DNA from 4 places in the Kluyvera sp. CRP genome. Region 2 is predicted to be linked to each of the others. Evidence: predicted binding sites of a transcription regulator. Region 2 holds the regulator's gene; each other region holds the start of a gene.
What was found. The regulator CRP, encoded in region 2, controls carbon source genes, mostly activating them, when cyclic AMP is high. The targets are predictions, from matches to a motif close to ATGTGANNNNNNTCACAT.
Positions count from the first base shown of each region.

Region 1 (4,213 bases), 1.7 Mb from region 2:
CCGACGCCACGGTGCTGATCGTCGGGGAAACGGGGACCGGCAAAGAGGTGGTCGCCCGTTATCTGCACCGGCATAGCCCACGGGCAAACGGGCCTTTCCTCGCCGTTAACTGCGGCGCGTTGACCGAGTCGCTGGCCGAGTCAGAGCTGTTTGGCCATGAGAAAGGCGCATTCAGCGGCGCAACGCATACTCACCAGGGTTGGTTTGAGGCCGCGGAAGGCGGAACGTTACTACTGGATGAGATTGGCGAGCTGAGTCTGTCGTTGCAGGTGAAGCTGCTGCGCGTCCTCCAGGAGCGGGAGATTACCCGCGTCGGCTCCCACAAACCCATTCGCATTAACGTGCGGGTCGTGGCGGCGACACATGTCGATTTGGCACGCGCCATTCAGGAGCGTCGTTTTCGCGAAGATCTCTTCTATCGCCTGAATATCGCCGCCGTGACCCTGCCGCCGTTACGCCAGCGCCGGCAGGATATCCCAGTTCTGGCGCACCATTTCGTGCAGCTTTACGCGCGCCGACTTGGGCGTCCGGCGCAGCGGCTTTCCGGGCAGGCGCTTGCGCTGCTGCAGGACTATCCGTGGCCGGGGAACATTCGCGAGCTGGAAAATACCCTGCACAATGCGGTACTGCTGAATCCGGATGTGGAACTGGGCCCTGAGCATCTTCGCCTCGCCTCTGCGATCTCGGCGCCCTCCTCATCGCCTGCGCAACACGATGAACTGGGAGAGTTTATGCGCCGTCAGCTATTGGCCCACAGCGGCGCGCTGTACGACCGTATGCTGCGCGCCATGATTCAGGCGGCAATGAGTCAAAGCCAAAATAATCAGAGCCAGGCCGCACAGCTGCTTGGCGTCAGCCGCCATACGTTGCGCACACAGCTGGCGCATCTGGGCGTCATTAAGCAACGGCGTAAGCCTGGAGAGTTGCCACCGACCACGCCGCGTGAGCGCGAACTGCGGATTGGCTACCAGCGGTTTGGCAATCTGGGCGTGCTGAAGGCGCGTCAGCTGCTGGAGCAGAATTTCGCTGATCTGGGGATTAACGTGATGTGGAGCGAATATCCGGCCGGCCCGCAGCTGCTACAGGCGCTCAGTCACAACGAAATTGACTTTGGCACCACCGGCGAAGCGCCCCCTATTTTCGCGCAGGCGAAGGACAACGCGCTTCTGTATGTGGCCTGGGAGCCACCGGCGCCGCGGAGTGTGGCCATGGTCGTGCCCAACGCCAGCGATATACGCTCACTCGCCCAACTACGGGGAAAGCGTATTGCGCTGAACAAGGGTTCGAACGTGCACTGGCTGCTGGTGCAGTTGCTGGAAGAAGCTGGGCTGGGTCTGGATGACGTTAAGATCGTCTACGCGCCGCCAAAATACCCGCTTACCGCCAGCGACTATCTGTCCGCCGATGCCTGGATGATGTGGGACCCGGTACTGAGCGCCGCTGAACGCAGCGGGACGCTGCGCGTGCTGGCGACCGGCGAGGGCCGCGTCAGCAACCATCAGTTCTATCTCACCCGCCGCCAGTATGCGCAGCAGAACGAGGAAATTATCGCCGGTGTGGTGGCGGCACTGGTGAAAACGGGGAAATTTATTGACCGGCATCGCCTCGAGGCGGCGCAACTGCTGGCGGGAGAACTGGGGCTGGACACCGCATCGCTGGCCTGTGCACTGGCGCGTCGCAGCCATCAGACGCGAGAAATGGATATGCAGGCCATCCGCGCACAGCAGACCATCGCCGACCGCTTTTACGCGCTGGGCCTGCTGAGCAGGCCCGTCGCGGTCAGAGAAGCGATGTGGTACGCCAGAGAACGACTTATCGAGCCGTGGGCAGCCGCTTAGTGCTGCTTAAACGTCGCAATCGGCTTCGGTGCAATACCGAAGTCTTCCTTCAACTGCTGCTTGCTCTTCATCACCATCTGGCCGTTGGTATCAATGGTCATATGCTGCGCGTCGCGGTTATTGCGCGATTGCCAGAGCATCACCAGCTGCAGGCAGTTCTCTTTTTGTTCGTCGGTCAGCGCCACGCCATCCGGCCATTTTCCCAGCTCCACCGCGGTGGCTAAACGCTGATAAATCTCCGGCGTCATGTTGTCGATCATTTGCTCAATATTCATGCTCAGCCCCCTCTCCTGTGGAATAATTTGCTGAATCGTTTCTTCAGCCTTTGGTGGAGTCACCATTTTCGTCATCCGTGAAGCTGAGCGACGCAGAGTTGACGCAAAAACGCTCACCGGTTGGCTGTGGGCCATCGGGAAAGACGTGCCCCAGATGCGCATCACAATTTCCGCAACGAATTTCAGTACGTTGCATGCCGTGGGAGTAATCATTGAGATACCGAATGGCGGTTTCGCTCACCGGCTCATAAAAACTCGGCCAGCCGCATCCGGAATCATACTTGCTTTGGGAGTGAAAAAGCGGCGCGTCGCACACCAGACAGTGGTAAATACCATCGCGCTTGTTGTGCAGTAAACGCCCGGTAAACGGCGGCTCTGTGCCATGTTTCTGCGTGACATAGAACTGCATTTCACTCAGGGTATTTTTCAGGTCATCCGGGGAAGGTTTGTTCACCATTTTGCTCACATCTCGCTATGAAAAATACATTTGCCAGGCGATTCTAACAAAACATTAACAATGAAGCGTGAACTTTTGTTCTAAACTTAATCGGCGTGAAAAGGCAGCGGGGTAATTGTGACACTCATCACATTTTTATCTCGCGTGCCCTTTAAAATTCCCGGCGCCGCCCTCATGTGGTTTCTAGCTCATAGGAAGAGTGAGACAGGTTAGTCGTGCAAAGCTTAGGCAGCAGATTGATTTGTCGCAATGATTGACACGATTCCGCTTGACGCTGCGTAAGGTTTTTGTAATTTTACAGGCAACCTTTTATTCACTAACAAATAGCTGGTGGAATATATGACTATCAAAGTAGGTATCAACGGTTTTGGCCGTATCGGTCGCATTGTTTTCCGTGCTGCTCAGGAACGTTCTGACATCGAGATCGTTGCAATCAACGATCTGTTAGACGCAGACTACATGGCTTACATGCTGAAATATGACTCCACTCACGGCCGTTTCAACGGTACCGTTGAAGTGAAAGACGGTCATCTGATCGTAAACGGTAAAAAAATCCGTGTTACCGCTGAACGTGATCCGGCTAACCTGAAATGGGACGAAGTTGGTGTTGACGTAGTTGCTGAAGCAACCGGTATCTTCCTGACCGACGAAACCGCTCGTAAGCACATCACTGCTGGCGCGAAAAAAGTGGTTCTGACTGGTCCGTCTAAAGACAACACTCCGATGTTTGTTAAAGGCGCTAACTTTGACAAATACGAAGGCCAGGACATCGTTTCCAACGCATCCTGCACCACCAACTGCCTGGCTCCGCTGGCAAAAGTTATCAACGACAACTTCGGCATCATCGAAGGTCTGATGACTACTGTTCACGCGACCACCGCAACTCAGAAAACCGTTGATGGCCCGTCTCACAAAGACTGGCGCGGCGGCCGCGGCGCAGCTCAGAACATCATCCCGTCCTCTACCGGTGCTGCTAAAGCTGTAGGTAAAGTACTGCCAGAACTGAACGGCAAACTGACCGGTATGGCGTTCCGCGTTCCTACCCCGAACGTATCCGTAGTTGACCTGACCGTTCGTCTGGAAAAAGCTGCTTCTTACGAAGAAATTAAGAAAGCAATCAAAGCTGCTTCCGAAGGCCCAATGAAAGGCGTTCTGGGTTACACCGAAGACGACGTTGTATCTACTGATTTCAACGGTGAAGTTTGCACTTCCGTATTCGATGCTAAAGCAGGTATCGCTCTGAACGACAACTTCGTGAAACTGGTTTCCTGGTACGATAACGAAACTGGTTACTCCAACAAAGTTCTGGACCTGATCGCTCACATCTCCAAATAAGTTGAGATGAGAACCTGATCCAAAAAGGCGACTTCGGTCGCCTTTTTTTATGATTACGTTTTCAACACCAAGGATTGCATTATGATTAAGACAATTTTCGCTCTCCCGGTTATCGAACAGCTTACCCCTGTGCTCTCTCGTCGCCAGCTGGATGAGCTGGACGTTATCGTTGTCAACCACCCAAAAGTGAAAGCCTCCGTGGCCTTCCAGGGCGCTCACCTGCTCTCCTGGAAACCGGAAGGTGAAGAAGAAGTGCTGTGGCTTAGCGGTAACACACCGTTCAAAAACGGCGTTGCCATTCGCGGTGG
Region 1 covers NZ_CP082841.1:3,276,591-3,280,803, reverse strand. The annotation lists gene K7B04_RS15495 (sigma-54-dependent Fis family transcriptional regulator) at 1-1,838, shown strand, start outside; gene K7B04_RS15490 (YeaC family protein) at 1,835-2,113, opposite strand; gene msrB (peptide-methionine (R)-S-oxide reductase MsrB) at 2,157-2,570, opposite strand; gene gapA (glyceraldehyde-3-phosphate dehydrogenase) at 2,910-3,905, shown strand; gene K7B04_RS15475 (D-hexose-6-phosphate mutarotase) at 3,987-4,213, shown strand, end outside.
Region 1: msrB (peptide-methionine (R)-S-oxide reductase MsrB) is a predicted target of CRP. The motif match lies at 2,686-2,703, and genes of this name have one in related genera.

Region 2 (4,213 bases):
CCAAAGAAGGCGACGAAGTGCCCATCGATGCCGCCGTGATTGTCTCGGCGCCGTTTATGCTGGAAGCCTGTAGCTACCACATGGATAAAGGCTTTTCACGCGTTTATCAGCGCTATCTGCTCAACCTGCTAAAAGGCAACGCAGCCCGCAAGCTGAAGGCCTATCCCGGCTCTTTGCCGGTCGATTTGCGTCAGTTGAAAAGCATGCGCCGCATCCGCGAGTTCGACGATTCGATTACCTCGAAGATCCACGGTTTTGCCGATGCCATTGACTATTACCGCCAGTGCAGCGCGATGCCGATCTTAAGCAAGATCACCAAGCCGACGCTGATCATCCACTCAAAGGACGATCCGTTTATGGATCACCACTCCATCCCCGCACAGGAAGAGCTGCCGGAGAACGTGGAGTACCAGTTGACGGAATACGGTGGTCACGTAGGTTTTATCGGCGGCACTTTGCGCCACCCGGAAATGTGGCTGGAAAAACGCATTCCCGCCTGGTTGATGCGCTGGTTGGGAGCAAAAGCATGATTATTCCCTGGCAGGATATCGACCCGGAGACGCTGGACAACCTGATTGAAAGCTTTGTCTTGCGCGAAGGCACTGATTATGGTGAATATGAACGTTCACTTGCGCAAAAGGTCGCCGACGTAAAACACCAGCTACAAACAGGCGAAGCGGTGCTGGTCTGGTCTGAGCTTCATGAGACCGTCAACATCATGCCCCGTAACCAATTTCGCGGTTAACTATACTCTAACGGCAGGAGGCGTTTACCACGCTTCCCTTGTCGTCTTTTCAGGGAGTTATTCGCATGTCTGCCAAACATCCGGTTATTGCCGTTACCGGCTCCAGCGGCGCGGGGACCACCACCACCAGCCTCGCCTTCCGTAAAATCTTTGCTCAACTCAACCTGCGCGCGGCAGAAGTGGAAGGCGACAGCTTCCACCGCTATACCCGTCCGGAAATGGATATGGCCATTCGTAAAGCCCGTGATTTGGGCCGCCATATTAGCTACTTTGGTCCGGATGCCAACGACTTCGGCCTGCTGGAACAAACCTTTCGCGACTATGGCGTGAGCGGTAAAGGGCAGTCGCGTAAATATCTGCATACCTACGACGAAGCGGTACCGTGGAATCAGGTACCCGGCACGTTTACCCCCTGGCAGCCGCTGCCAGAACCGACCGACGTGCTGTTCTACGAAGGGCTACACGGCGGCGTAGTGACGCCACAGCATGATGTCGCCCGCCACGTCGATCTACTGGTCGGCGTGGTGCCAATCGTTAACCTTGAGTGGATCCAGAAGATGATCCGCGACACCAGCGAACGCGGACATTCCCGCGAAGCGGTGATGGATTCCGTGGTGCGTTCGATGGAAGACTATATCAACTACATCACGCCGCAGTTCTCCCGCACCCATATCAACTTCCAGCGCGTGCCGACGGTCGATACCTCTAACCCGTTTGCCGCCAAGGGCATTCCGTCGCTGGACGAAAGCTTTGTGGTGATTCACTTCCGCAATCTCGACAACATCGACTATCCGTGGCTACTGGCCATGCTGCAAGGCTCATTCATCTCGCATATGAATACGCTGGTGGTTCCCGGCGGGAAGATGGGGCTGGCGATGGAATTGATCATGACACCGCTGGTGCAGCGTATGATGGAAGGGCGAAACTAATGCACGAACCCTCACCCCACAGGGGCGAGGGATTCGCTGCGTGCGAGGAATTACCCTTCGATCACTTCGTAGGAGTGGGTGATATTCACCGCTTTTTCAAGCATCAGCGCAACAGAACAGTACTTCTCGGCAGACAGATCCACCGCACGGGAAACCGCCGCATCCTTCAGCCCTTTACCGGTGACGATAAAATGCAGATTGATGTGGGTGAACAGGCGCGGCGCTTCTTCACGACGCTCGGAGGTCAGCTTCACTTCGCAGTCGGTCACGTCGTTGCGGCCCTTCTGCAGGATAGACACCACGTCGATGGCGCTACAGCCGCCCGCGGCCATCAGCACCACTTCCATTGGGCTTGGCGCTTTATCGCCAGAGTTGCCGTCCATCAGGATCTGGTGTCCAGAAGCGGACTCACCGAGGAAGGTCAGCCCTTCAACCCATTTCACACGCGCTTGCATAATTTTTAACTCCAAGGTTGCAATTTTCTTCTCAGATTACGCGCACATAACAATTCTCGCAATGGAAGGCGATCGACGTCATGCTGAAGCGAGACACCAGGAGACACACGGCTAAAGCTATGCTAAAACAGTCAGGATGCTACGGTAATACATAAACGTACTGCATGTATGCAGAGGACATCACATTACAGGCTGCGACAGTATTCGACAGCCGACTTCCCAGGTAACGGGAAGGATACTATTGCAACCGGTGGCCGCAATGCTTTTGCCGCCGGGAAGAGCTTATAACAGAGGATAACCGCGCATGGTGCTTGGCAAACCGCAAACAGACCCGACTCTCGAATGGTTCTTGTCTCATTGCCATATTCATAAGTACCCATCGAAGAGCACGCTGATTCACCAGGGTGAAAAAGCAGAGACGCTGTATTACATCGTAAAAGGCTCAGTGGCAGTACTCATCAAGGACGAAGAAGGGAAAGAGATGATCCTCTCTTACCTCAACCAGGGCGATTTCATCGGTGAGTTAGGCCTGTTTGAAGAAGGCCAGGAACGCAGCGCGTGGGTACGGGCAAAAACCGCTTGTGAAGTTGCTGAAATCTCTTATAAAAAATTCCGTCAGCTGATCCAGGTTAACCCGGACATCCTGATGCGTCTCTCTTCGCAAATGGCGCGTCGTCTGCAGGTTACCTCTGAGAAAGTCGGCAACCTGGCGTTCCTCGACGTCACCGGTCGTATCGCTCAGACCCTGCTGAACCTGGCAAAACAACCTGACGCAATGACCCACCCGGACGGGATGCAGATCAAAATCACCCGTCAGGAAATCGGCCAGATCGTCGGCTGCTCTCGTGAAACCGTGGGCCGTATCCTGAAGATGCTGGAAGATCAGAACCTGATCTCCGCACACGGCAAAACCATTGTCGTTTACGGTACCCGCTAATCCAGCCCAAACGGCGTATTGCGTCATGCAGTACGCCGTTTTTGTTTTCCCCCTATGTGGCGCAGGCTGATTTACCACCCGGAAGTCAACTATGCACTGCGGCAAACGCTGGTGCTGTGTCTGCCCGTTGCCATTGGTCTACTGCTCGGCCACCTCCAGCAGGGGTTGCTGTTCTCGCTGGTGCCCGCCTGCTGCAACATTGCCGGGCTTGATACCCCGCATAAGCGTTTCTTCAAGCGTCTGATCATCGGCGGCTGCCTGTTCGCCGGATGTAGTCTCGCCGTTCAGCTGCTGCTGGCGCGCGATGTGCCTTTGCCACTGATTCTGACCGGGCTAGCGCTGCTGCTTGGCGTCACGGCAGAGATCAGCGCGCTACACGGACGACTGCTGCCCGCCTCGCTAATTGCCTCCATTTTTACCCTCAGCCTGGCAGGGAATATGCCCATCTGGCAGCCATTATTGATCTATGCGCTGGGGACATTATGGTACGGGCTATTCAACTGGTGGTGGTTCTGGATGTGGCGCGAGCAGCCGCTACGCGAGTCGCTCAGCCTGCTTTACCGTCAGCTTGCCGACTACTGCGAAGCCAAATACAGCTTGCTCACCCAGCATACCGATCCCACCACCGCGCTGCCGCCGCTGCTGACTCGCCAGCAAAAGGTGGTGGACCTGATTTCCCAGTGCTACCAGCAACTGCACATGCTGGCGGCGAACCAGCACAATGACTACAAGCGGCTGCTGCGCGCTTTCCAGGTTGGGCTGGATTTGCAGGAGCATATCTCCGTCAGCCTGCATCAGCCGGAAGAGGTGCAGAAGCTGGTTGAACGCAGCCATGCGGAAGCGGTAATCCGCTGGAATGCCCAGACGGTAGCCGCACGCCTGCGCGTGCTGGCGGACGATATTCTCTATCACCGCTACCCTACCCGCTTCAACATGGATAAACAGATTGGCGCGCTGGAGAAAATTGCCGACCAGCACCCGGATAACCCGGTGGGTCAGTTCTGTGCCTGGCACTTCAGCCGCATTGCCCGCGTGCTACGCTCCCAGCGCCCGCTGTACCCGCGTAACCTGATGGCCGACAAAGAACGCCGTCTGCCGCTGTTCCCGGCGTTAAAAAGCTACCTCTCTTTGCGCTCTCCCGCCCTGC
Region 2 covers NZ_CP082841.1:1,562,355-1,566,567, reverse strand. The annotation lists gene K7B04_RS07235 (hydrolase) at 1-530, shown strand, start outside; gene K7B04_RS07230 (YheU family protein) at 527-745, shown strand; gene K7B04_RS07225 (phosphoribulokinase) at 811-1,674, shown strand; gene K7B04_RS07220 (OsmC family protein) at 1,725-2,129, opposite strand; gene crp (cAMP-activated global transcriptional regulator CRP) at 2,434-3,066, shown strand; gene K7B04_RS07210 (YccS/YhfK family putative transporter) at 3,121-4,213, shown strand, end outside.

Region 3 (4,213 bases), 390 kb from region 2:
TTTACCCACGTTGTGGCCTTGAGCGGCAACGAAGGTGTTCGCGATACCACCGCCAACGATCAGCTGGTCAGCGATTTTAGACAGCGAGTCCAGAACGGTCAGTTTGGTAGAAACTTTAGAACCACCAACGATAGCAACCATCGGGCGAGCCGGCTCTTTCAGCGCTTTACCCAGTGCGTCCAGTTCAGCCGCCAGCAGCGGGCCTGCGCACGCAACGTCAGCAAACTTGCCGATACCGTGAGTAGAAGCCTGTGCACGGTGTGCAGTACCGAAGGCGTCCATCACGAATACGTCGCACAGTGCAGCGTATTTTTTGGACAGCGCTTCGTCGTCTTTCTTCTCGCCTTTGTTGAAGCGAACGTTTTCCAGAACAACCAGCTCACCGGCAGCAACTTCAACGCCGTCCAGGTAATCTTTAACCAGACGAACCGGAGCAGACAGTTTGTCTTTCAGGTAATTAACAACCGGCAGCAGAGAGAATTCTTCGTTGTACTCGCCTTCGGTCGGACGACCCAGGTGAGAAGTCACCATCACTTTCGCACCCTGTTTCAGCGCCAGCTCAATGGTCGGCAGAGAAGCACGGATACGCGCGTCGCTGGTTACTTTCCCTTCTTTAACCGGTACGTTCAGATCCGCACGGATGAAAACGCGTTTACCAGCCAGATCCAGATCGGTCATCTTAATTACAGACATGGTGAATCCTCTCGTTGATACTTAAAGTTTTGTCGACGCTCAAGCGTCGAGCCTGAAACCAATAGCGGCCATTGCTAACGTGGTGTCGAGCATTCGGTTAGCAAAGCCCCATTCGTTATCACACCAGACCAGCGTTTTGATCAGGTGAGCACCGCTGACCCGCGTCTGCGTGCCATCGACAATGGCACTGTGCGGATCGTGGTTAAAATCAGTTGAGACCAACGGTAATTCCGTATAGTCAACTATACCATGAAATGCACCCTGTGCTGCTTTTTGCAGCAACTGGTTGACTTCATTCGCTTTTACAGGTTTTTTCACCGTCACGCTCAGGTCAATTGCCGTCACGTTGATGGTCGGCACACGCACCGCAATCGCCTCAAAACGGTCACCAAACTGCGGGAAAATACGGGCAATCCCCGCAGCAAGTTTAGTATCAACCGGAATAATCGACTGGCTTGCCGCGCGCGTCCGGCGTAAATCCGGATGATAGGCGTCTATCACCTGCTGGTCATGCATCGCAGAGTGAATGGTTGTAACCGTACCGGACTCAATGCCATAAGCATCATCCAACAATTTAATGACGGGAATTATGCAATTCGTGGTACAGGAGGCGTTGGAAACGATACGGTGTTCCGCACGCAATTCGTGTTGATTGACCCCATAGACGACGGTGGCGTCGAGATCGTTGCTGCCAGGATGTGAAAAGAGCACCTTCTTCGCGCCAGCGGCGATATGCGCTTCGCCGTCTTCACGGTTGCCATATACGCCGGTACAGTCGAGCACCACATCCACCGACAGTTCACGCCAGGGCAGTGCTTCTATAGACCGTTCGTGCAGAAGACGGATGGCGTCGTCGCCGACAAACAGCTGCTCGCGCTCCTGGCGAACATCCCAGGCAAAACGCCCGTGGCTGGTGTCATATTTCAACAAATGGGCGATGCCGGCGGCATCAGCCAGTTCGTTAATGGCAACCACGGTGATCTCCGCACGACGTCCGGATTCATACAAAGCACGAACCACATTACGGCCAATGCGACCGAAGCCATTAATCGCTACGCGTACGCTCATAGGTCTCCTGCAAGGTTATCCCGAAGCAAAGTGGCAAACAGAGTAATGCAGCCGCTCGTTCAGGGAAACCTTACCCGCCACAAACCGTGACTGATTGGTTAAATGTCGAACAATCTATCGACTGAAACGCTTCAGCTAGAATAAGCGAAATGTGGAATAAAAGGAATGGTTGTCCAGACAAACGCGCCAGTAATCTGACGCGCATCACATTTTTACAGGAATAATCGCCGAAGAAATTCCATCGACTCCTCACCGCCTTAACTGGCGGTCCCCATTGCCGGGCAAAGCCAACAACGGGCCAGCATGGCGCTAATATTATTAGCTAAAGATTAGCTTATCGCTGCGCGAGTCACAGAATCCTCTTTTCGTAATGATAAACTCACCAGCCATTATAAAAATGCCTGAAAAAAGCACACGCTCTAATTAATCAATATCGAGCAGGAAATATAAATCTGCAAAATATATTCATTGAAACAAAATATTTTAACGCGAATCACGACGTGCATTAGAAAAAATTCACTGGCGTCACCCATTAAAATATTCACAAGGATGATTTATGAAGCAGCAAATGCAAATGATCGGGCAAGCGATGCTGGTCCCGATATCCATTATAACCATTGGTTCAATGTTTATGGGATTCGGCAGCGCATTTACAAATAAAGAAACGCTGGAGGCGTTACATCTTGGCGTGCTATTTGATAAAGAGTCGCTGTTCTTTATTACGTTCAGCGTAATGAAAGCAACGGGCGATGTGGTATTCAGAAACCTTCCGCTGTTCTTCTCCATCGGCGTGGCTTTCGGCCTGGCCAAAAAAGAGAAAGGCTGGGCGGCATTCTCAGGTGCCGTGTGCTTTATGTCGATGCATTTCATCCTCAGCACGCTACTGACGCTGCACGGGCTGAACGAACAAACCACTACGGCAAACTGGTTTATCAGCCAGCGCCACCTTGACCCCGTTGCTGCGGTACAGGAAGCCTCCATTTATACCACCGAATTAGGGATGTTCACCTATCGGATGAGCGTTTTCGGCGGCATGGCAGTCGGTCTCGCGACCTCCTGGCTGCACAACCGTCTGTATAACGTTAAGCTGCCGATGGTGCTGTCATTTTTCGCCGGCACTCGTACCGTGCCTATTGTGACGCTGGTCGTCGGCGCGCTGATGGGCTCTGCGCTTTATCTTATCTGGCCCCCCATAGGCTGGATGCTGGCGCAGTTCAGTAAGCTTATCGGCGATTCCGGATTATTTGGCACCTTTATCTGGGCGGTCGCCGACAAATCGCTGCTGCCGGTTGGTCTGCATCACCTGATCACGACGCCCATTCGTTTGACCGAACTCGGCGGTTCGATGGAAGTGTGCGGCAAGCTGGTCAGCGGAACCACCAACATTTATATGGCGCAATTGGGGTGCAACGAAACCCAGGAGCTGCTGGTCCGCGGTTTCCAGTCGGGGCGCGTCGTGACCCACTTCGGCGCGCTGCCCGGCGCGGCGCTGGCAATGTATCACTGCTCCCGTTCCCAGCATAAAAAGGTCGTCGCCGGTCTCTTGCTGCCCGTGGTGGCAACCATGATCCTTTTTGGCGTAACTGAGCCCATCGAATATACCTTTCTGTTCGTCGCCCCCTGGCTTTTTTATCTGGTTCACGTGCCACTCACCGGTTTACTCTTTGTTTTAACCGAAATGGCTAACGTTTCTATTTATGGCGGCTGCCTGAAAGATATTCTCCCTGTATTACTCCAACCGGGAAAATTAAATCTATGGGGATACCTATGGTTAATCCCGCTGTTTTTTATCATCTATTACGTTTTATTCCGCTATTTAATCATCCGCTTTAACGTGATGACGCCAGGCCGAGAGGAGGAAGACGCTGGAGAAGATGACGTTAAGCTTTTCAGTAAGCAAGATTTTAAAAATAAAACCACCCCGGTCTCAGAACAACCACAGGCCGATGCATTTGCGATGCAAATTATTGCGGCGTTCGGCGGCAAGGAAAATATCGCGCAGTTTGATAACTGTATTTCCCGCCTGCGCGTTGAAGTGCGCGATCCCGCTCGCGTCGCAGGCGATGACGTATGGAAGAAGACTCTGCGCGCAAAAGGCGTGGTGCGCGTCGGTGAAAAAGGCTGGCAAATCATCTACGGCGCCGAAGTGGTGATGATTGCTGGCGACTGCAAAGAATGGCTTGAGGAGGCGTAATGGATAGCATGACCACGGAGCGCATCGAATACCTGGCTCATCCCTACGAACAAAAACGACTCCTGACGCTGCCGTTCGAACTGACGCCTGATGTCGAACGCCTGGAAATCAGCTACCGCTTTGCCGATGGCAACGCGGTAGATTTGGGCCTGAAAGTAGGTGAAGAACTCCTCGGCTGGAGCGGCGGCGCGCGTCGGCAGATCGTCGTCAGCGAAACCTTCGCCACGCCCGGCTATCGGCGTGGCGCACTGCCGCATG
Region 3 covers NZ_CP082841.1:1,948,556-1,952,768, reverse strand. The annotation lists gene pgk (phosphoglycerate kinase) at 1-693, opposite strand, end outside; gene epd (erythrose-4-phosphate dehydrogenase) at 733-1,761, opposite strand; gene K7B04_RS09155 (PTS transporter subunit EIIC) at 2,318-3,955, shown strand; gene K7B04_RS09150 (CehA/McbA family metallohydrolase) at 3,955-4,213, shown strand, end outside.
Region 3: epd (erythrose-4-phosphate dehydrogenase) is a predicted target of CRP. The motif match lies at 1,954-1,971, and genes of this name have one in related genera.

Region 4 (4,213 bases), 850 kb from region 2:
TAATGATCTGCCCATCTTTATCCAGCAGGTTCGCCTGACCCGCAACCGCGCGGATAGTACCGGTCGCATCGAAGACGGCGGTCATCACCAGCGCCAGCACGCTCGGCAGAACAATTGGGTTCAGCGCGCCCATGATATCCAGGCTGCCGATCAGCGAATTGCCATTGTCATCGCTCAGCGACGGCATGGCGAATACGCCAGAGAAGTGCACGTTCGGGTCGAAAATCAGGCCGACGATAGACACGCCGATGATGGTCAGCAGAATACCGCCCGGGACCTTCAGTTTTTCAAGGCCGATGATCATCGCCAGACCCACCAGCGTCATCACCACCGGGAAGCTGTCGAACTGACCCAGCGCGACCGGCAGACCGTCCAGCGGGTTTTTCACCACCATGCCGACGCCGTTGGCGGCAATCAGCAGCAGGAACAGACCGATACCGATGCCGGTGCCGTGCGCAATACCCTGCGGCAAATTGCGCAAGATCCAGCTACGAATACCGGAAGCGGAGATGATGGTGAAGAGCACGCCCATCAGGAACACCGCGCCCAGAGCAACCGGCACGCTGATGTGCTGGCCCAGCACCAGGCTGAAGGCGGTAAAAGCAGTCAGCGAGATGGCGCAGCCAATGGCTAAAGGCAGGTTCGCCCACAACCCCATCACGATAGAACCCACACCGGCCACCAGACAGGTCGCCACGAACACGGCGGCCGGCGGGAAACCGGCTTTACCCAGCATGCCCGGTACCACGATCACCGAGTACACCATCGCCAGGAAGGTGGTCAAACCGGCGACAATCTCCTGACGAACGGAGCTACCACGAGCAGAAATTTTAAACCAGGCGTCCAATGAACCGCCGGTACGCGCTGAAGGCGTAGACATAGAAAACATCCCCTGAGAGTTTTTATCATTCGTTCGTCTGCGTGGTGGAACATCCACTGCCAGCTAAGCGTCATCTCCATGTGCTACATCGCGGCAAAGGGGAGCCACAAAAAAGCAAACGATTAACTCCGCGCAGACAAAACGAGAATCGGAATACCTCAACTGCGCGGGTGCGTGATGAGGTTGGTCTGCGGATTTTCAGCATAGGAAGCGTCCGAAAATCCGAGGCAAACGATTATCTGGCTTTTATGTCCCCTTTTTCAACAGAAGTTTGCCCTGGTTTATGAAAATTAACGATTACCGATGAAGAATTCACCAACCCATGCGCAAACGTTATCGTTTATGCGCAATCCAGCAACAATTCTATGGCAAAAATGTCGCAATCCCGGGGAGAGGATCGCGGAGGATTATTCGTCTTCCAGCAGACGCGCGCCGGTGCCCTCTTCACCCAGCTTATCGCCCGGGTTACGCAGCGGACAGTCGCGCAACGACATGCAGCCGCAGCCAATACAGCCGTCGAGCTGGTCGCGCAGCGCCTCCATGGCGTGAATGCGCTTATCCAGCTCTTCCCGCCATTGAGTCGTGAGGTGCTTCCAGTCGCGCGGCCCCAGCGTGTGGTTTTCCGGCAGCACGCTAAAGGAATCGCCGATCGTCGCCAGCGGAATACCAAGACGCTGGGCAATTTTAATGATCGCCACGTAACGCAGCACATCACGCTTATAGCGCCGCTGGTTACCGCTGTTGCGCGTGCTGTGGATCAGCCCTTTACTCTCATAAAAATGCAGCGCAGAGACCGCAACCCCCGTTCGTTTCGCTACCTCACCGGGCGTTAGCAGCGATTTTATGCGGGTCGATTTTTTTTCCATAATACGCTTTACCTCAAGTTAACTTGAGGAATTATACTCGCCGCCAGACAAGAAATCGACGCGAAAATAGACAACGGGGAGAGCCTTATGTCCCATCGGGAAATTATTCATACTCTTACTGAATGGATAGATGAACATATCGATCAACCGCTTAATATCGACATCGTGGCCAGAAAATCCGGCTACTCGAAGTGGTATCTGCAAAGAATGTTCCGCACCGTGATGCACCAGACGCTGGGCGAGTACATTCGCCAGCGGCGCCTGTTACTGGCGGCGGAAGCGCTGCGCACCACCCAGCGCCCCATCTTCGATATCGCGATGGATCTGGGTTATGTCTCTCAGCAGACCTTCTCTCGCGTATTCCGCCGCGAGTTTGACCGCACGCCGACGGACTATCGCCATCAGATCTCCGCGTAACATCGCTTCGCCGCGGCCTGTACTGAGCCGCGGCGTTGACAAAAAATCCTGCGTTTACCTCTGGTGAATAAAACAACAAACGTGATATAGTTCACACATCGAGATGAAACAAAAACACTGTTTCATTCAATTTGTGAATGCCTTCAGATAGCCTGAGCGCCTCGCGCCTCAATCAATAAGTGCTGTCAGGGCAACTTGTTGTTTATCTCTGAGGATGAAGTCTCATGGTTTCCATTACCGCAGGCGTCGCACTGTTACGCTGGCCGTTAACCAGCGCCGTACTGATGTTTCTCGCCAGTACCCTGAAAATTCAATTCCGTAAATCCGACTACGCCGGTCTCGCGGTCATCAGCGGTATGCTGGGTGTCGCAGCGGCGTGCTGGTTTGCGACCGGGTTACTGGGCATCACGATGGTGGACATCGCCACCATTTTCAACAACATCAAAGATGTGATGGTTGAAGTGATGAGCCAGGCACCGCCGGAATGGCCGGTTGCCATGTACTGATTGAGAAAAACCCCGACGCGTCGGGGTTTTTTATTGCCTGAATATCGCGGTGGCTGAGCGCATGAAAAAGCCCTGCTCCTGCAGGGTGTTTTAGCGTCGCTCGACTAAAATAAAGGGATGCGCCCTGCGGAGTGCCGCACCATGAACGCCATCCCTTTTCGCCGTTTTCTCACCGCCTGCCTGGGCGCCCTGCTGTTGACCGGCCCCGCTTTTGCCGCCGTACAACCAGAGGACTCACCCGACGCGCTTGAGGTCAATATCGAGAGCATCATGCAGCCCTGGAAGGGCGACCTGCCTGGCATGCTCGACCGCCGGGTCATTCGCGTATTGACCACCTACAGCAAGACCTTCTTTTTTATCGATAAAGGCCAGCAGCGCGGGGCCACCCACGATATCTTCGCCGAATTTGAACGCAGCCTGAATGCCCAGCTCGCCAAAGAGAAAAAGCTCAAGCAGCGCCATCTCAAGGTGCGAATTATCTTCGTTCCGGTAACCCGCGATAATCTCTTTACTGCCCTGAACGAAGGTAAAGGCGATATTGCCGCTGCCAATCTTACGATCACCGCAACGCGCCAGCAGCAGGTGGCTTTCACTGACCCGATTTACAGCGATATTCAGGAACTGCTGATCTCCGGCCCCGCGTCACCGCAGGTGAAAAACGTGGACGATATCGCCGGTAAGACGGTCTTTGTCCGTCGTTCATCCAGCTACTATGAGAGCCTTGAAGCCCTCAATGCGCGCTTTGCCAAAGCCTCTCTCCCACCCGTCGTCATCAAGCCCGCCCCCGAAGCGCTGGAAGACGAGGATCTGCTGGAAATGCTCAACGCCGGGCTGATTCCGCTGATCGTGGTCGATCGCCATAAGGCGCTGTTCTGGAAACAGGTGTTCCCGAAGATCCTGGTTCATGAAGATATTGTGCTACGCGATAACGGCAACATCGCCTGGGCGGTGCGCAAAGATAACCCGCAGTTGCTGGCGAAGCTCAACGGTTTTATTAAAGACAACCGCCAGGGCAGCACCCTGGGCAATACCCTGTTACTGCGCTATCTGAAGAGCGCGAAATACGTCAAAAATGCCGCAGCGGAGAAAGAACGGCGCAAGTTTTTGAAGATGGTCGAGATTTTTCGCAAATACGGCGACCGTTATGACGTCGACTGGCTGCTGATGGCGGCACAGGGTTATCAGGAGTCGCGGCTGAACCAGTCAGTGCGCAGTCACGTTGGCGCAATTGGTGTCATGCAGGTGATGCCGAGCACCGGCAAAGAATTGAAGGTGGGCGATATTAAGCAACTGGATCCGAATATCCACGCCGGGGTGAAGTATATGCGCTGGATGATCGACCGCTACTACGGTGACGAACCGATGACGCAGCTGGATAAGGCACTGTTTTCTTTCGCCTCTTATAATGCTGGCCCGGCACGGATTGCGCGTCTGCGTACGGAAACGAAAAAGCGCGGTTTTGACCCCAACATCTGGTTTGGTAACGTGGAAAACCTCGCCGCCGAGAAGATTGGAGCCGAAACGGTCACCTACGTGAGCAACAT
Region 4 covers NZ_CP082841.1:711,044-715,256, forward strand. The annotation lists gene K7B04_RS03250 (NCS2 family permease) at 1-880, opposite strand, end outside; gene soxR (redox-sensitive transcriptional activator SoxR) at 1,288-1,746, opposite strand; gene soxS (superoxide response transcriptional regulator SoxS) at 1,834-2,163, shown strand; gene K7B04_RS03265 (YjcB family protein) at 2,388-2,669, shown strand; gene K7B04_RS03270 (lytic transglycosylase F) at 2,811-4,213, shown strand, end outside.
Region 4: K7B04_RS03265 (YjcB family protein) is a predicted target of CRP. The motif match lies at 2,243-2,260, and genes of this name have one in related genera.